4 regions of the Rahnella inusitata genome follow, and region 4 is predicted to be linked to each of the others. Evidence: predicted binding sites of a transcription regulator. Region 4 holds the regulator's gene; each other region holds the start of a gene.
The links. The regulator Fur, encoded in region 4, represses iron uptake genes when iron is present. The targets are predictions, from matches to a motif close to ATAATAATGAGAACNACTATCAA.
Positions count from the first base shown of each region.

Region 1: a site for Fur is predicted at 2,772-2,794, ahead of sufA (Fe-S cluster assembly scaffold SufA). Genes of this name have one in related genera too.
Region 2: a site for Fur is predicted at 1,447-1,469, ahead of entS (enterobactin transporter EntS). Genes of this name have one in related genera too.
Region 3: a site for Fur is predicted at 2,953-2,975, ahead of fhuA (ferrichrome porin FhuA). Genes of this name have one in related genera too.

Region 1 is NZ_CP065024.1:2,209,956-2,214,801, reverse strand. Features, by position in the region: gene sufC (Fe-S cluster assembly ATPase SufC) at 1-660, opposite strand, end outside; gene sufB (Fe-S cluster assembly protein SufB) at 781-2,304, opposite strand; gene sufA (Fe-S cluster assembly scaffold SufA) at 2,352-2,723, opposite strand; gene I2123_RS10390 (hypothetical protein) at 3,179-3,583, shown strand; gene I2123_RS10385 (hotdog fold thioesterase) at 3,691-4,110, opposite strand; gene ydiJ (D-2-hydroxyglutarate dehydrogenase YdiJ) at 4,127-4,846, opposite strand, start outside.
Region 2 is NZ_CP065025.1:388,733-393,578, forward strand. Features, by position in the region: gene fepB (Fe2+-enterobactin ABC transporter substrate-binding protein) at 1-102, shown strand, start outside; gene entS (enterobactin transporter EntS) at 89-1,357, opposite strand; gene fepD (Fe(3+)-siderophore ABC transporter permease) at 1,592-2,566, shown strand; gene fepG (iron-enterobactin ABC transporter permease) at 2,629-3,597, shown strand; gene I2123_RS23600 (ATP-binding cassette domain-containing protein) at 3,597-4,412, shown strand; gene I2123_RS23605 (enterobactin synthase subunit F) at 4,417-4,846, opposite strand, start outside.
Region 3 is NZ_CP065024.1:4,246,268-4,251,113, forward strand. Features, by position in the region: gene fhuC (Fe3+-hydroxamate ABC transporter ATP-binding protein FhuC) at 1-397, opposite strand, end outside; gene fhuA (ferrichrome porin FhuA) at 497-2,710, opposite strand; gene mrcB (bifunctional glycosyl transferase/transpeptidase) at 3,010-4,846, opposite strand, start outside.
Region 4 is NZ_CP065024.1:3,743,734-3,748,579, forward strand. Features, by position in the region: gene I2123_RS17570 (methyl-accepting chemotaxis protein) at 1-1,179, opposite strand, end outside; gene fldA (flavodoxin FldA) at 1,599-2,126, shown strand; gene fur (ferric iron uptake transcriptional regulator) at 2,441-2,896, shown strand; gene chiQ (ChiQ/YbfN family lipoprotein) at 3,202-3,543, opposite strand; gene chiP (chitoporin ChiP) at 3,557-4,846, opposite strand, start outside.

The DNA.
Region 1 (4,846 bases), 1.5 Mb from region 4:
ATACAGCACGTGCACATAATCAGGCTTGATGTAGTCGAGGATGCGTTGGTAGTGGGTGACAATCACGAATGAACGTTGGCCATCGCGCAGCGCATTAACGCCGTTAGACACAATCTTCAGCGCATCGATGTCCAGACCGGAGTCGGTTTCATCAAGAATGCACAGGCTTGGCTCAAGCGCTGCCATTTGCAGAATATCGTTACGCTTTTTTTCACCGCCGGAGAAACCGACGTTGACGGAACGGGTCAGCAGATCCGCAGGCATTTTCAGCATGGCAATCTTCTCTTCAATGAAATCCGCGAAGTCAAAGCGGTCCATCGGCGGCAGATTACGGTATTTACGCACTGCGTTAACTGAAGTTTGGAGGAAGAAATGGTTGGTCACACCCGGGATTTCTACCGGGTATTGGAACGCCATGAACACACCTTCACCCGCGCGGTCTTCCGGCGCAAGATCCAGCAAATCTTTACCATTGAACATTACGGAACCCTCGGTCACTTCGTAATCTTCACGGCCAGCCAGCGTCGCGGAGAGTGTACTTTTACCTGAGCCGTTCGGGCCCATGATGGCGTGTACTTCTCCCGGTTTGATCTCCAGATCAAGTCCCTTAAGAATTTCCTTTTCTTCGACACGGACCTTCAAATTCTTGATGCTTAACATACGTATCCTTGAGTTTGCGCCTGCGCGCTCATAATTCTGATTATGCTTTGACTGTGCTGAACTCAAACCTGTTCGTCGCCGCGTCACACCACGTAGCAACGACAGGAAAAGACGCCGGAATTACCCGACGCTGTGTTCAAGGCTGATCGCCAGCAGTTTCTGTGCTTCGACAGCAAACTCCAGCGGCAGCTCGGAAAAGACATCTTTACAGAAACCGTTAACAATCATGGAAATCGCGTCATCTTCGCTGATACCACGTTGCAGGCAATAGAATAGCTGGTCATCACCGATTTTAGACGTCGTGGCTTCATGCTCCAGTTGCGCGGTGTTATTGCGCACTTCGACATACGGGAAGGTATGCGCGGCGCTGTCCGGACCGATCAGCATGGAGTCACACTGGGTAAAGTTACGGGCATTTTCAGCACCCGGCAGAATCTTCACCAGACCACGATAGCTATTCTGGCTGTGACCTGCGGAGATACCCTTAGAGATGATCGTCGATTTGGTATTTTTACCAATGTGAATCATCTTGGTCCCGGTGTCTGCCTGCTGCTTGCCACTGGTCAGCGCAACGGAGAAGAATTCGCCAATCGAGTTATCGCCTTTAAGGATAACGCTTGGGTATTTCCAGGTGATCGCAGAGCCAGTTTCAGACTGCGTCCAGGACATCTTCGACCCTGCGCCTTCGCACAATGCACGTTTGGTCACGAAGTTGAGGATCCCGCCGCTGCTGTCTTTGCTGCCGGAGAACCAGTTCTGCACGGTGGAGTATTTCACTTCAGCGTCTTTATGCAGAATGACTTCGACGACGGCGGCGTGCAGCTGATAGGTATCACGCACCGGTGCTGAACAACCTTCGATGTAGCTGACGTAGCTACCTTCGTCGGCAATCAGGATAGTACGTTCGAACTGACCGGTTTTGGCCGCGTTGATACGAAAATAGGTCGACAGCTCCATCGGACAGCGCACGCCTTTTGGAACGTAAACAAAGGTGCCGTCGGAGGCGACCGCAGCGTTCAGCGCAGCAAAGAAGTTATCCTGCGCGGGCACAACGGTACCGAGGTATTTGCGAACCAGATCCGGATATTCGTGAATGGCTTCGCCGAATGAGCAGAAAATGACGCCGGATTCCGCCAGCTTCTCACGGTACGTCGTGGAAACAGAAACGGAGTCGAAAATTGCATCGACGGCCACTTCTTTCCCTTCACGTACCGGAACACCCAACTGCTCAAAGGCTTTTTCCACTTCGCTGGTCAGGTAATTTTTACCATCAAGCGCCGGAATGCCGTGAGAATCTGCGGGTGGCTGTTGCGTAGCACCTGGCTGAGAACCACAGGTATCATCACAGCTGCCACAAGATGGCGCGGAATAATAGCTATAATCCTGATAATCGAGAGGCGTGTAATACGCTTTCAACCAGTGCGGCTCTTCCATTTTCAGCCAAGCATGATAAGCCTGCAGACGGAACTCCAGCATCCACTCAGGTTCGTTGCGTTTCGCGGAGATCGCGCGAACCACATCTTCGTTGATGCCTGATGCTAGTTCATCGGTTGCCAGCTGGGTAAAGAACCCTTCTTTATAATTCGTTCCCTCGCCGACCCAAGACTGCACATCGTCTGGAATTTCTACGTTGCTTCGTGACATGTTGGTTACATCGCTTTGTTTACAATAATCTTAAAAACGGCCGGTGCTTACAGGCCGAAACTTTCGCCACACCCGCAGGCATGCTGAGCTTTAGGATTATTGAATTTAAATATCTGATTCAGCCCTTCGCGGACGAAATCCACCTCGGTTCCGTCGATGAAAGGCATCGCCTTCAGCGGAACAAACAGCAAAGCGCCGTCATGCTCAAACACCAGGTCATCGCTGGCCGGTTGTTTGGTTAAATCCAGAACGTAGCCAAAGCCAGCGCAGCCCGATTGTTTCACCGAGAGCTGAAGACCTTTGACTTCTGGATCCTGGGTCATCAGGGTTTTCACCTGTTTCGCCGCAGCATCAGTCAGGATCACGCCTTGCCAAACGTTGTCGTCTAAAGAGAACGAGCCGACAGTTTCAGTTTGCATCTGTCTTACCTCATAGTTTTACGGTCATAGACAAGACCTATTGTCTCTATTCTAGTGATAACATTTATCACTTCAACCTCTTGTTTTAAGAGGGTATAGCGATGACCCACGAGGAACGCCACTCAATGTGCATCGGCTTTGGGTCTGGTTGCCAGCGGGTCTTGAACACCGCAACCATCAACTGATTGAATAAGTTGTCAATTTTTTGTTAAAAAACGCAAAATTAACCTTATAAAGATCATGGTTTAATAGCTTTCATTAGGTCTATTATAAAACATTCATCGGAAATGCCTATTTATGAATTCACCCTAAACGCAATAATAAGGCTCTTTTTGTTTACTCATTTTCGCGGAAAAATGAAAAAACCGATGAAAACGTTGATCCGGTTATTTTTTGACAATATGATGTTCGTTCTTTGATAATGATTATCATTAAGATAAACCGGAATACTGAGAATGGCTCAATCGGTAAATGCGTGGTTGCAGAGTAAGATCGACGAATACAAATCCAGTGTCCGCGATGCCACCGTGGATTTCTATATGGCGGATGCCGCCTTACGCCGCCCTGACGCACACCTCTGCCAGCTAAAACGCCTCAACAGCATTTGTCTGGACATGGCCAATTTATGCCTGCAAAACGGGGATGATCACAGTTATCTGCATGCGTTATGCAAACTGCATAACCGCCTGATACTGGAAATAAACAGTGTCGGTCGTTGCGAACTCTTCCGTGTTCAGAGCTACCATTTTGCGCGGCATACGCTCAAACTCATTTGTCAGTATTATGCCATGATGGGCATCTGGGAAAAAGCGACAGCCTTCCAAACAGACTTTGCCAAACGCGTCCCCTATCATCTTTGATTGCGTTTCAATGCGTTAGCTGATGAATACTGCGAATAAAAAAGGCGGACAACTTTTCAGCCTGTCCGCCCCTTCTGTTTTCTACCTGCCTGACTCATTCACTCAGATCATCTATCGATAACCATCGTTGTCAGTCTGGATACACAGCAAAGCCCGCCCTGCTGATCGAAAATTTCAATCTGCCAGACCTGGCTGCGACGACCGGCGCGTAATGCACGGCATACCCCACGGACATGCCCTTCCCGCGCTGACTTCATGTGGCTGGCATTGATTTCCACGCCAACCACCGTCTGTGTACCTTCGCTGCACAGATATCCCGCCATTGAGCCCATGGTTTCAGCCAGTACAACGGATGCCCCACCGTGCAACAAACCGAAAGGCTGAGTCGTACGTTCATCCACCGGCATTGTAGCTTCAAGAAAATCCTCGCCCAGCTGGGTGAACACAATTCCTACGTGCCCGACCATGCATCCCTGACTACCTGCATTGAGCGCATCAAGGGTGGTGGTTCTTTTCCAAAATGACATCGTGCTTCCTTATGTATCAGGGAATGATTTCCAGTAAAGCCTGCAAAGGATGTCGGACTCCGTTGCCTTCAATACGTTTGACCTGACTGCGGCAGGAGTAGCCGGTCGCCAGGCAGCGCTGACGCGGCAGACGCTGTAAGGACGTGTGCCATGAGAGCTCGTAAATTCCCAGCGAGTTTTGCAGGTTTTTGGTTTCGTGACCGTAAGTTCCGGCCATTCCACAGCAGCCCACGCCGACATTTTCAAGCTTAGCGCCGTAGCGGGCAAAAATATCCCCCCACTGCTTACCGCTGGTTGGCAACGCCGTGCTTTCAGTGCAGTGTCCGAACAGATACCAGGGCTCACCGCTCTGCTGTTGTGGTGGACGTTCTGCCAGCCACGTATCTAACCATTCGTGTACCAACTGAACCTGGAACGAACCGCGGGCATCCCCGAGAATTTCCTTATATTCATCGCGATAACACAGCACCAGCGCCGGATCGACTCCCACCAGTGGCATGCCTAACTGAGCTACACGGTTAAGGAACTGAGAAGTTTTCTTAGCGGTTTTTGCAAAGCGTTGCAGGAAGCCTTTAATGTGCTGCGCTTTACCGTTCGGTGAGAACGGCAGCAGTACGGGTTTCAGACCCAGTTTTTCGATAAGCCGGATGAAATCAGCCACGACCTGCGCATCGTAAAAACTGGTAAACGGATCCTGCACCACCAGAACATATTCACCGCGCTGCGCCGGAGATAT
Region 2 (4,846 bases), on a different contig from region 4:
CATAAACAAGTTTATGCACTGGGTAATGACACCTTCCGGCTGGATTATTACAGCGCCAGCAACCTGCTGACGCGGCTGGACACGCTGTTTACTTCTCACTGACCGCAGCGGCGGGCGCAGGCTGAGCCTGTTGCCCGCCCGTCACGGTATGCCGTAACGCCCGCATCGCAAATGCCAGCACCACACCCAGCAACGCCGCCGTGAAACCGAAACTCGCCGAAGTGATGGCCGGTAACATCACCGATCCCATCGCTCCCAGCAGCAGCGCGCCGAGCGCATCCCCCGTCACGTTCTGCGCCGTCCACAGGCCGTTAATCCTGCCGAGGAAATCATCCGGCGTGAGACTTTGGATCAGGGCATATTGCAGTAACGCATTGATGGCGCTGAGATAACCGAAGATAACCAAAAAGGCTAATCCGAGGCCGAACCACGGCATCAGGCTGAACAGGCCGACGGCCACGAATGCGCCGATGGCGGTCATCAGCAGCAGCCAGCCAGGCCGGGCAACATTCGCCACCCGTCCGCTGGTCAGCGCACCGACTGCCGCCCCGAGCGGTACGGCGGCGTACATCAGCCCAAGTTCTGAGGCGCTGACCTGCCACATTCCGGACAGCGCCGGATACAGCACCCGCACCGCACTTGCCATCGTCAGCAGCGCGCCGACCAGCGCTACCATGCCGATCACCCGGTTTTGCAGCAGGAAAGCGAAACCGGAAATCAGCGCCCGCAGCGGATGTTCACGCTTTTGCACCGGCGGCGCCAGCTGCGGTAAACGCAGCAGCGGAATGAGCGTCAGACCGGTTCCGAGCGCCGCCAGACCATAGTTCCACGCCACACCTCCGCTGGCGATCACCAGCCCGCCGATAGCCGGTGAAAGAATCGAGCCGAAGCGTACGGTGAGCATACTGATCGCCCCGGCCTGCACCAGATTTTCCCTTCCGACAATCGCGGGCGTCGCCGCCAGCAGCGCCGTGACGCCAACGGCACCGAAGAAACCGTCCCACACCGCCAGCAGGTAGATAAGCGTCAGCGAAGGAACCGGCAGCGCCGCGTTGATGCACAACCCGACAAATCCCAGCCCGCAAGTGCTGCGCGCAAACAGGATCAGGCGGCGCCGCTCGTAACGGTCAGCCATCACACCGCCCATCAGCAAGCCGATAAACATGCCGCTTCCGGCCAGCGTGACAGACAGCCCGACCAGCAAGGTCGAACCGGTCATGGACTGAATCTGGACCGGCACGGCGATGCTGAGCAGGCCGAGTGCCAGAATAGAAATAAAGCGCGCGCAGAAGACGGCGCGAAATGTGGCGTGCGTTTTCAGCAGGGAAAAATCGAGTAAAATCGAGGGCTTGTTCATTATCAATGCGTCACATAGGGGTAAAAGGCACAGTCAATGTAGTGCTATTGCGGGATAACTCATGCTACCATAGCCAAACGCAATAGATAATGATAATAAATATCATTAAGATTAACTTTGGTGCTTTTACTCATCATGTCACGGTCTCTTACTGAACCCTCGGCCCCCTATTCCTCCCCGGAAAACTCACGGCAACCGATGCGCTCGCAGGCATTACTGCGTCGGATGCTTTTCATGCTGCTGGCAATTGTCCTGCTGGCCATCGTGATTTTATTAAGTCTGCTGATTGGCGCGAAATCTGTTCCGCTGCATACGGTGATCGCAGCATTACAGGGCCAATGTACCCTGCTGCCCGACTGCGTGATCATCCGCGATGCGCGCCTGCCCCGCACGCTGGCCGGGTTGCTGGCGGGCGTGGCACTCGGTCTTTCCGGCGCGCTGATGCAAATTCTGACCCGCAATCCGCTGGCCGATCCTGGCATTCTGGGCGTCAATGCCGGTGCAGGTTTTGCCGTGGTGGTGGGTATGACCTTTTTTGGTGCGACCGACGTCAGCCAGTATTTGTGGTTTGCGTTTGCCGGTGCGCTGGCAGCGACGCTGATAGTAGCGCTGATCGGTGCGGTGGGCGGCGGAAAAGTCAGCCCGATCCGCCTGACGCTGGCTGGCGTGGCACTCGGCGCAGTGCTGGAAGGTTTTTCGTCCGGCCTTTCTTTGCTTAATCCGCTGGTGTTTGATCAGTTGCGTTTCTGGCAGGCCGGTTCGCTGGATATTCGCAGTATGGCGGTGATCCGTGTCGTGACGCTGCCTGTCGTTAGCGGCGCTGTTCTCGCTTTACTGATGACCCGCGCGCTCAATAACCTGAGCATGGGCAGCGATCTCGCCACCGCACTTGGCACCCGCATTGTGCCCACCCAGCTTTGCGGTCTGCTGGCCGTGACCTTGTTGTGCGGCAGCGCCACGGCGGCGGTTGGGCCGATTGCCTTTGTCGGACTGATTATGCCGCACATCGCCCGACATCTGGCCGGAACGGATCCGCGCTGGATATTGCCGTGGACGCTGGTGCTGACGCCTGTTTTGCTGCTGACGGCGGACATCGCGGGGAGGCTGCTGGTGCCGGGTGAACTGCGTGTTTCCATCGTGACGGCATTTATCGGCGCACCGGTGCTGATTCTTCTGGTGCGAAACCGCCACCTGATGAAGCGGAGCTGAAGATGACGACAATCACCGCTGTTATGACCCGTTCACGCCATTTAGTGTTCTTTTCGCGACAAATGCTGACTGTCATTTTGCTGATCATCCTGTGCGCCGCTCTGGCCATTTACGGTCTGGGCAGCGGTACCCTGTCGCTCACGCCTTTACAGGTGATCGACGCCCTGCGCGGAGAAGGGCCACATAACCTGATGGTAATCGTCATGCAGTGGCGGCTGCCGCGTGTGGCGATGGCGCTGATTTTAGGCGCAGCGCTGGCGGCCAGCGGCGCGATTTTCCAGTCGCTGATGCGCAATCCACTCGGCAGCCCTGATGTCATTGGCTTCAATACCGGTGCCTACAGCGGCGTACTGGTCGCGATCGTGCTGTTTAACAGCGCGATTGCCGGTATTACCGTTGGGGCAATGGCGGGCGGATTGCTGACGGCGCTGGTGGTTTATCTGCTGGCGTGGCGCAACGGCGTTGAAACCTTCCGCCTGATTATTGTCGGTATTGCCGTACGCGCACTGCTGGTCGCGGGCAATACCTGGCTGGTGATTTCGGCCTCTCTGGAATCGGCGCTGACCGCCGGATTATGGAGCGCCGGATCGCTCAACGGCATCACCTGGGCCAAAAGTCTGCCCGTATTGGGGCTGATTATTCTGGCGTGGGCGCTGGCGGCGCTGCTTTCACGACGAATGCATTTGCTGGAAATGGGCGACGATATGGCGCGTGCGCTCGGCGTGCCGGTAGAGCGCACGCGGCTGTGGCTCATGCTGGCGGGTGTCGGACTGACGGCCGCCGCTACCGCCGTCGCCGGTCCCATTTCCTTTATCGCGCTGGTGGCCCCGCAGATTGCCCGCCGGTTGTGTCCCAATCAGTCACAGCCGCTGCTGATTGCGGGGCTGACCGGCGCACTGCTGTTGCTGGCGGCCGACGTCGCCACCCAGCGACTTTTCCTTCCTTATCAATTGCCGGTCGGGGTATTGACCGTGAGCCTCGGCGGTATTTACCTGATTGGCTTATTAATTCGTGAGTCACGCAAAAAATGATGAACACAGACCGCCCGAACGCTCCGTTGCAGGGTGAAAACCTGACCCTGAGCTATGACAAGAAAGTGGTGATCAGGGAACTGAATATCGTTATTCCACACGGCGAACTGACGGTGATTATTGGCCCGAACGCCTGCGGGAAATCTACGCTGCTGCGCACGCTCAGCCGCCTGACTGCGCCACAAACCGGCAGCGTGCTGCTGAACGGACGGCAGATCAGCGACTACGCCACAAAAGAAGTGGCTCGTGAGCTCGGTCTGCTGCCGCAAAGTTCGCTCGCGCCTGGTGATATTCTGGTGGAGGATTTAGTGGGCCGTGGTCGTTATCCCCATCAGCGCCTGTTCAGCCGCTGGAGTGACGCCGACCGGCTGGCGGTGAGCGAGGCGATGCAGGCGACCGGCATCAGTGAACTGGCCGACCGCCCGGTGGATACCCTTTCCGGCGGGCAGCGTCAGCGGGTGTGGATTGCTATGGTGCTGGCGCAACAAACGCCGTTATTGCTGCTCGATGAACCGACCACCTGGCTGGATATCACGCATCAGATTGATTTGCTGGAATTAATGCAAGATCTCAACCGCAAACTTGGCCGCACGCTGGTAGTCGTTCTGCACGATCTTAATCACGCCTGCCGTTATGCCACGCATCTGATTGCCATGCGCGACGGCAAAATTGTCGCCGAAGGTGCGCCATCAGAGATTGTCACCACTGCGCTGATTGAAGAGGTCTTTGGCCTGCGCTGCATGATAATCGACGATCCGGTTTCTCATACGCCGCTGGTGGTGCCGCTGGGAAGAGCGTCTTCGCCAGCGGCCTGAAACACTATCCGGCTAAGGTTCTTAAGAGGCGGTTGAGCAAAGGTCCCAGCGTTTTGAATGACGCCGGAGAGACGATGTCAACGTGCGCGCAATCGAGCGCGTGAACCTGTAGTTCATCGACATAGTGCGCCCACGTTTTCTGCACATCCATCCCCTGCGGCAGCGTCTGACCGGCGACAAACAGCGTGGCCTGACCGTGAAATCGCGCCGTTTTAGTGGCAGACAGCAGCCGCACCGAGTCCGCGTAGTTAGCTTCGATATGGTCAAACATGGTTTGCCGGGCTGCGATTTGTTCACCGTTGAGCGTCTGTTCAGACGCAGCGCGGAACTGAAGGCGTTCACGCTGAATTTCCTGCAAGACGTCGTCGTCAGGCTTCGTATCCCAGCTTTGCGTCTCCGGCGGATAAGTATCCAGCAGTCCGAGAAAGGCCACT
Region 3 (4,846 bases), 500 kb from region 4:
CTTTTTCTTTATCCTGATGCTTAAAACGACCGAGCGCGCCGTGCCACGGATAGCGGCCAATCGCCACCAGTTCCTGCACCGTCATGCCTTCTGCCGCCGGAAGCTGCTGGGGCAGATACGCCACCTGACGCGCAAAGGCTTTGCTGTCCCACTGCGAAAGCGGAGTGTCGTTGAGGAAAATCGTGCCAGCCGTGGCGGACTGATGCCGTCCGAGCATTTTTAACAACGTCGACTTACCGGAGCCGTTGTGACCAATCAGGCCACAGACTTTTCCCTGCGGGAACGTCAGCGACAGCGGCGCCAGCAGCGTGCGTCCGGGCACTGAAAAACTGACGTCTTGCAGGCGGAATACGCTTTCTGGCAGCGATGTGGACGGGTGTACGTTGTTATCAGCCATAAGATTTTCTTCGTTTACATCCGGATTTGACGATGAGTTGAATAGGAAACGGGCACGACCAGCGTGCCCGGATTTCACAGCGTTAATGCAAACTAACTATTAAAATCTGAATGTTGCTGTGGCGACCACCTGACGCTCCGCGCCCCAGTAGCAGGCATAATCGCGGTAGCAGCTTGCCACGTATTCGCGATCCAGCAGGTTATTGACGTTCACGCCAACGGAAGAGCCCGGCAGACCAAAGCGCGCGAGATCGTATTTGATCGTCGCATCCACCAGCGTGTAACCGGCAACGTTAAAGGCTTCGTTAGTCTTGTCGCCCGTGGTGTAGAAGCTGGAGGTTGAACCGAAGTAACGCACACCGGAACCGACGGTCAGGCCGCTCAGTGCGGTTTCGTGGAAGGTGTAATCCGCCCACAGTGTGGCCATATTCGCCGGTACTTCAGCAGGACGTTTGCCTTCATAAGCAAGATCGTGCGTGTACTTCGCATCGGTATAGGTGTAAGACGCCGTCATGTTGATGTTGGCGTTGAGTGCGGCTTTCGCTTCCAGTTCCAGACCACGGGAACGAATTTCACCTGACTGAACGCTGAAGGTATTCGTCTGATCGGTAGGATCATTGGTCAGGTTTTTGGTTTTCGTCAGCTGATATACGGCTGCCGTCAGACTGATCGGACGATCGTTCGGAATGTATTTCACACCCGCTTCGTACTGTTTACCGATTGATGGATCAAACGGCTTTCCATCCTTGTTAGAACCGGCTGTCGGTTCAAAGGATTCGCTGTAGCTGAAGTACGGGGAGATGCCGTTATCAAACAGGTAGTTCAAACCGCCGCGCCAGGTGAACTGCTGGTCATTAATTTGCGTAGCGCTGTTGCTTGAACGGGTAAACGTCGAGCTTTTGGCAAAATCATAACGACCGCCAACGGTCAGGATCCACTTGTTCCATTCCGCCTGATCCTGCGCGTACAGACCGGTTTGCTCCTGACGGTTCAGGATTTCATACGGGAAGTACAGGGAGACATTGCTGTTGCCGTACTGCGGATTGCTCATGCTCAGATTGCTGGCGGAACCATAATCGGCATCAATGTCGTTACGCATACGCATGTAATCCACGCCCATCAGCAGGGTGTGATCGACATCAGCGGTAGCAAATTTAGCCTGCGCCTGGGTATCCACGTCGAAGTTAGCCAGTTTCTCTTTTGACTGCACGTACGCGCGGCTCATCACGCCATTCCCGACATAACCAGTACCGTAAACGCCTTTGTACTGGGTATCAAGTTTGGTGTAACGCAGGTTCTGACGCACGGTCCAGGTGTCGTTAAAGCCGTGTTCGAAGCTGTAACCGACCATTTTCTGATTGCGGGACATCTTGTTGCTTTCTTCGCCTTCGTTGAAGTCGGTCGGCAACTTATGCGCTTTCCCGTTAGCGTCGTAATACGGCACCACGGTGCCCTGACGCGGTAACCAGCCGTAGAAACCGGCATCCGGCTCATTCTGGAAGTTGCTCAGGAAGGTGAAGTTGGTTTTGTCATCAGGACGCCAGGTGAAAGACGGCGCGATACCGTAGCGTTTTTCTTTCGCCATCTCCTGCTGAGTATCCTGACTGCGCGCCACGCCGGTCAGACGGTAGGAATACACGCCGTCGTCATCAATTGCATCGCTGAAATCAAAACCGGTCTGGAACAGATTGTCTGTCCCCATTTTGAACTGCACTTCTTTCAGCGGTTCAGTGGTCGGACGCTTGCTGACCATGCTGACCACGCCGCCAGGGTTGCTCTTGCCGTATAACACGGAAGACGGCCCGCGCAGCACTTCAACACGCTCAAGGAAATACGGATCCATCGACACTTCAGAGTAGTTGTCACCCTGAAGTTTGATGCCATCGAGATACTGGTTGGTGTTCACGGAAGTGAAACCACGAATAGCGATCGCATCATAAGTGGAGGAACTGCCACGGCTGGCGAAAACGCCCGGCGTGTAGCCCAGCGCTTCTTTTACGGAAGCAGGCTGTTTCATGTCCATTTCTTCACGGGTCACGACGGAAATTGACTGCGGGGTTTTCACCAGTGGCGTATCGGTTTTCGTCCCGGTTGCACTGTGTTTTGCGGCGATCGTTGCCGCAGGGCCCCACGCAGATTCCGGTGCTGCTTCAGCAGCGGCTGAACTGGTGACATTGATGGTGTCTTCTTTTGCCGGAGCGGTTGCCGCGCCTGCGTAAAGAGACGTTGAGCTCAATGCCGCCGTAATCGTTAAAGCCAGTGTGCGACGCGTAAAGACGTCTTTGGGTGAAGAAAGGGAGCGCTGGAAAGCCATTGCGTTATCTCTGGAGTGTTTATTAATGGGAATGTAAACGATAATTATTATTATGAACATCGCATAATATGCGCAATGCTTGCGCATCTGCAAGCGTATTTACCTCATACATTGGCTGAGTGAATAAAAAGTATCCCCATGTTAAATATGGGTAAAAGTGCCTATAAATTAAACGGGAATGGATGTAGCCGGTTTGAAGAGAATGTAAAACAGCGTGAGTCAATTTTGGTTAAGGATAACAAATAAAAAAGGGCACGATTTTCATCGCGCCCTTTTTAGCTTATTGAATCAGACGGTTGTTAATTCGAACCAAACATATCCTTGATCCAACCCGCCACGCCGTTGCTGTCTTTTTTCTCATCCTGAGACTGCGGCGTCTGCCCCTGAGACGGCTGCTGCTGTTGTTGCTGTTGCTGCTGCATCTGCTGCTGTTGTTGCTGCTGAACCGCACTGACGGAAGCCTGACACATCGCATCCGGTGAATCGGTCCAGACCGGGATGGAGCGCGTTGCCCCGCCACCGCTCAGCATACCTGAGCCACCGCCGCCGCAGACAAAGTTGCCGCTGCCGTCGATATTCATGGTGCTGATGCCTTCCGGCATTTGCAGATTCAGCGGCTGTGGCGTGCCGTTTTCCAGATAACGTCCGTACAGCACCAGCGCACCGGTCGAGCCCCAGAGTTTAGACGGGCCATTGTTATCACGCCCAACCCAGGTGATCGCCACCTGATTGCCATCGATACCGGCGAACCAGCTGTCACGCAGTTCGTTCGAGGTTCCGGTTTTCGCCGCCAGATGCAGTTTCGGGAACTTGTTCGCCAGCGCGCGCGAAGTCCCTTCCTGCACAACCTGTTGCATCGCATACAGCGTCAGATAGGCCGCCTGGGCCGGGATCACGCGGATCGCCTGCGGGAAGCTCTGATACAGCACGGTGCCGTCTTCGGCAATCACCGAACGCACCGCCGACAGTGGCGCTTTGTTACCGCCGCTGGCAATGGTCTGGTATTCCTGCGCCACTTCCATCGGCGTCAGCGCAATCGCACCAAGCAGCATCGACGGCGTCTGGTTGAGGGATTCTTTTGGAATGCCCAAATCAATCAGCGTTTTAGTGATGTTATCGAGGCCCACCGCCATCCCGAGGTTTACCGTCGGTACGTTCATGGAACGCGCCAGCGCATCCACCAGCAGAACCTGACCACGGAACTGATGGTCATCATTTTTCGGTGACCAGATCTGACCGTTCGCCAGTTTAAGGTTCAGCGGCTGATCGGCAAGGATCGTATTCAGGCGGTACTTGTCCGGCTGCGACAGTGCAGTCAGATAGGTCGCTGGCTTAGCCAGAGAACCGACCTGGCGACGTGCCTGCATCGCACGGTTGAAACCGGCAAACTGCGTTTCCGCGCCGCCAACCATACCGCGCACTTCGCCGGTATAACGGTCAACGATCACCATCGCGGTTTCGATATCATTCAGGCCGCTTTTCTTACGCAGTAACGGAATGCCCTCTTCGACCGCTTTTTCCGCCGCATCCTGTGAAATCGGATCCAGCGTGGTGAAGATTTTCACCCCGGACATGTCCTGCACTTTGTCACCGAGCTTGGCCTGCAGCTCCTGACGCACCATCTGCATAAACGCCGGTTGAGGTGAAATCACGCCGCCTTTCGGCTGGACGCCGAGCGGACGCGCGCTGAGCATGTCATACAGTTCCTGATCGATAACTTTCTGATCGACCAGCAAACGCAGCACCAGATTACGGCGCTGCAATGCCATGTTCGGGTTGCGCCACGGGTTGTACAGCGACGCGCCTTTCACCATGCCGACCAGCAATGCCTGCTGATCCAGACTCAGCTCGTTTACCGGACGGCCAAAGTAATACAGGCTCGCCAGCGGGAAACCACGGATCTGATCGGAGCCACTCTGGCCGAGATACACTTCGTTCAGGTACAGCTCGAGAATGCGATCCTTACTGTAATCAGCATCCAGCAGCACGGCCATGACCGCTTCGCGCGCTTTACGGCTCAGGGAACGTTCGTTGGTCAGGAACAGGTTTTTCACCAGCTGCTGCGTCAGCGTCGACCCCCCCTGTACCGCATGACCGGCAGTCAGGTTCGCCAGCACCGCACGGCCAATGGAGTAA
Region 4 (4,846 bases):
GCGCCCCTGTTCGCCTGCGCGTGCGGCTTCTACCGCGGCATTCAGCGCCAGAATGTTAGTCTGGAAAGCGATGCTGTTGATGACGGACGTTATCTCAGCAATCTTTTTCGAACTGCCGGAAATATCTTTCATGGTGCTGACAACGTCGGCCACAATGTTACCGCCTTTGCGGGCGGTGCCGGACGCTTCAATCACCAGCTGGCTGGCGTGATGGGCGTTGTCGGCGTTGTGTTTCACCGTTGCGGTCAGTTCTTCCATGCTGGCCGCCGTTTCTTCCAGCGCCGAGGCCTGCTCTTCCGTACGCGAAGAGAGATCGTTATTACCGGCAGAAATCTCAGAAGCCCCCTGATAGATGTTGTTGGTACAGTTGCGGATGGTTTGCACCGTGTTTACCAGACTGGCCTGCATGATGTTGAGTAACGGGATCAGCTTACCGGCACAGTTTTTACCAAACTCTTCCATGTGATTTGTCAGGTCACCGCTGGCAATCAGTGCAAACTGATCGCGGATCTTATCCAGCGGTTTCACCAGCGCCATCACCAGATAACGATCGGTCAGCAGTAAAATTATCAGGCCGATAATAAATGCGGTGATCTGAATCACTTTGCTGACGTAGGTCAGGTGGTTAGATTCCGTTTGTGCCGTGCTGAAATCCACCGCAATCTGGTTGCTGACTTTTTGCATTGCCGCGCCAAAATCACGGCTCAGTGGCGGAACGGTGGCGTTCGCTAACTGATTGTACACATCGATATTTTTGCTGCTGGCAGCCTCAAACAACGGGGTGACACCCTGGGCAACGAGACTCTCCCAGCTGGCAAGCAACTCCTGAACTGCAGATTCTTCCAGGCCCGGATGTGCCGCGGCTTTAAATCCCGCCAGAGCCTGAGTCAGGCCATCGAGAGACTGTTTTGCGGTATCAAAAATTTCCGGCCCTTTGGTCGGATCGGCCTGAAGCTGTGAGACGGCTCGGCTCAAGCGGGTGACGGTGCGAAAATACTGATCATTTCCTTTGCTGATCAGCGCCATATTGTTGACGAGTTCGGAACTGTTCCTGGTGTTTTGGGTCAATGTGTTAAGCGAGTTGACGGTGTAAAGCGATACACCGGCCCACATGACGCAAAAAACGCCAAGAATGATTAATAAAGCGGTCCTGATGGTAATGTTTTTCAAAAACTGCACGATATGCCTCTCTCGAAACATGACTGTTTCTGGTCTGAGGATTGAGGGGGATGCGGAGAATCAAGACACGTAACCAGCGGACGGGTGCCTCTGGACATGTTTGAACACCTCTCCGGGCATCGATTTCTTTATTATGTTGAGATTGCTCTCGCATCATCTATCGGCTGGACGTGCTTAAACTTAAGGAGTGTGTCGGATTATTTCTTCACTTTGCTTTTAACCTCAATAACTTTGAGGTTAAAGACAGACTTTCAAAAGACACGAAGGCGATAACACTTAAAAAGTTTGGCCGATAAACTTATTCGTCAGTTAAGAAGGCGAGCGGAAGCATATTCTCCGCCCCGCAAGTTTGCTATTATCAGCGTTATTATTGCCTGCAATGCAGGGCTTATCATTGAGAACAAGAGGTTAGACATCTTATGGCCGTAGTAGGAATCTTCTTTGGATCCGATACAGGTAACACCGAAAACATCGCAAAAATGATCCAGAAACAACTGGGTAAAGATGTTGCTGAGGTGCATGACATTGCGAAGAGCAGCAAAGAGGATCTGGAAAAATTCGATATCTTGCTGATCGGTATTCCAACCTGGTATTACGGTGAAGCCCAGTGTGACTGGGATGACTTCTTCCCAAGCCTGGAAGAGATCGACTTCGAAGGTAAGCTGGTTGCGCTGTTTGGCTGTGGCGATCAGGAAGACTATGCAGAATATTTCTGTGACGCACTGGGCACCGTGCGCGACATCATTGAGCCACGCGGCGCGGTGATTGTGGGTCACTGGCCAACAGAAGGCTATCATTTCGAAGCCTCTAAAGGTCTGGCCGATGATAAACACTTCATCGGACTGGCGATTGACGAAGACCGTCAACCTGAATTAACCAATGAGCGCGTTGATGCGTGGGTTAAGCAAATTACAGAAGAATTAAGCCTTTCAGAAATTATTGGCTAAAAACCCTGTTGGCCCTGAGGATTTATTCTACAATTGAAGGGCCAAACTATTACTGAAATTAACAATTTAGCCACAACAAAATTGTTACTTTCAGTAGTATCAAGGTACACTGAGTTCATCTGTTTTTTCTATCGATCAAGTCGTTGCATTCTCTGATGTGACCGGCATTTAGTGATCTTTATTAACAGGCAATCGTTTAGGGGATCGGCACACTTCCGTTAAACGAAGGATCCTAAACGAACATTTTTGTGCCGCTGATGCCACAGGCTCCATGCCTCAACTTGATTAGCACATAGTAACAGGACTGAATCCGCATGACTGACAACAACACCGCACTGAAGAAAGCCGGCTTAAAAGTCACGCTTCCGCGCCTTAAAATCCTGGAAGTGCTGCAAGCGCCGGAAGGTCATCACGTGAGTGCGGAAGATCTGTACAAACAACTGATTGATATGGGTGAAGAGATTGGTCTGGCGACGGTTTACCGTGTTCTGAACCAGTTTGATGACGCCGGTATCGTAACGCGTCATAACTTCGAAGGCGGCAAATCCGTATTCGAACTGACCCAGCAACATCACCATGACCACCTGATCTGCTTAGATTGTGGCCGCGTGATTGAATTCCGCGACGAATATATCGAAGGTCGTCAGCGTGAAATCGCTAAGAAACATGGCATCAAACTGACCAACCACAGCCTGTACTTGTACGGCCACTGTGAAGCAGGCGATTGCCGCGAAGATGATTCTTTGCACAATGATAAACCCGCGCAGTAATCTGCCCGGTTCGGTGAAGTTGCCGTCAACGTAAAGCCTTAACTAACCGCTGAAAAGCGGTTTTTTTTTGGCCTGAGCGCTGAACATCAGATATAAAAAACCCCGGAGAACCGGGGTTTCGTTTTTTTTTAGCCTCATGCGGTTTCGCTTAAAGCTTATCGGTGACCGGCTCTGCGCGGCGAAAGCCTGCCCCCTCGGCAGAGGCTGAGCTTATCCAGACATCACCGGTAATTTGCGGTTTTGGCGTATCATCATAATGATGCCAGTGCGTTGAGTCTGAATTTTTTCCATCTCCAACCTCATCCTTAATTCGTTGGTTTAGGAGAATTATTCGCTCTGATTTCCTGCCAGATTTTGCCGCAGTCGTCGGCGTAAGCCTGGCCGTCCCCGGTTTTACGCGCGGTAAGGCAGCGCTGGTAATCCACCACCCGCACTGTTTCCTGTTCGGCAAATTGCTTGTGCGCTTTTTCCTGTTTCAGGACGTCAAGAACCGTCTGGCACGAGGCTATTTTGTCTGGCGATCCTTCCGCCTTGTTGATACAGACGCTGTAGGCCTCACGCAATTTGGTGTCTTCTTTTTGCGCCGTTGTCGGAGCACAGCCTGCAAGGAAAACGCAAGTAACAACGATCATCAGTAATTTATTCATCGACATGGCGACCTCAGAAAATAGTGAATGGAGCGATAACGATGAATTTGACGTCTTTTTCATCCTGGAAGATGTTGCCGTAACCACCGCCCCAGCTCGGGATATCCGAATGGTTGTCGTACTGGGTGTAATGCAGTTTGAACAGCGTGCCTTTGGCGCGGCCTTCCTGAATGGTGTACAGCGCGTCCAGACTCCAGGCGCTCTCTTTCAGGCGCTGGCTCTGGTCATAAGCCGCATTGGTGCTAGGCTTGGCGTCCCATGCATAAACGTAAGAACCGCCCACCGCGAAGCCCGGCAGATCCCATTTCGCCAGATCGTATAACACCCCGGCATAGACCGCTTTTTCACCGTTGGCGTTGAAGTCAGAACGGTTATCCCACCACACGTCAAGACGACCGTTAGATGAGGAATAAGTCGGTGTCATACGCTGCAGGAAATACCCCTGATTCCCTTCTGCCTTGACCATCGTCCCTTCAAGACGCCAGTTGAACTGGCCTGTGGTGTAGCCGAATGTCAGCGCCTGCAACCAGGCGAGACCGTCATACAAACTGTTCGGATCGTTCTTGTCGCTGATGCGGTCTTCCGCACCGTAGAACTGGTAGCTGGTGGTCAGCGGATTGCCCAGCAGATCGGCCTTATAGGACGCTTTGGCAAAGTACTGATCGACGTAGCTTTCCGCTTCGCCATAGGCCGCTTCGAGGACGAAATCATTTTTAAAATCATATTTCGCGCCGAGGGAATGAATGTAGGAGACACCGGTTTTCTTGTCATTCTGGCGGAAATCATCCATTTCCAGATGCCACGGCGATTTGTATTCGTCCGCCCACATGTAAGAGAAACTCAGCTCGCCCGGTTCGCCGAAATCATGTTTATAACCGGCTTCCGCGCCGCGATAGGTGCCCGGCATGAAGCTCCAGTGCGGAGCGATCAGCGTCTGCCCGGTAGGCTGGATGTAACCCGCATGTCCCCAGAAACCGCCATATTTAAATTTACCCGCGGCTTTGTACAGGCTGACCCCGCCCTTATCGCCGGAGTAATCTTCGTCGTAGGCGTGGTTTTTGGAAGAGAACGCGATTTCGTTCGGGTGGCCGCTGTCGCTGGCTTCAGCCAGCTCAATCGCAGTAAAAGCTGCGACGTCGATACCGAACATATCCCACGCATAACCGGAGGAGAAATCCAGATTCAGGTTGGCGGTGGAGTGAGAAAGGTTAGTGGCATATTTATCGTAATCAGGGTTGTTGACCGTAACTTTCGAGCCATCAGGTCGGGTTTCTTCTTTAGTCTTATTCAGATCTTTGCGATC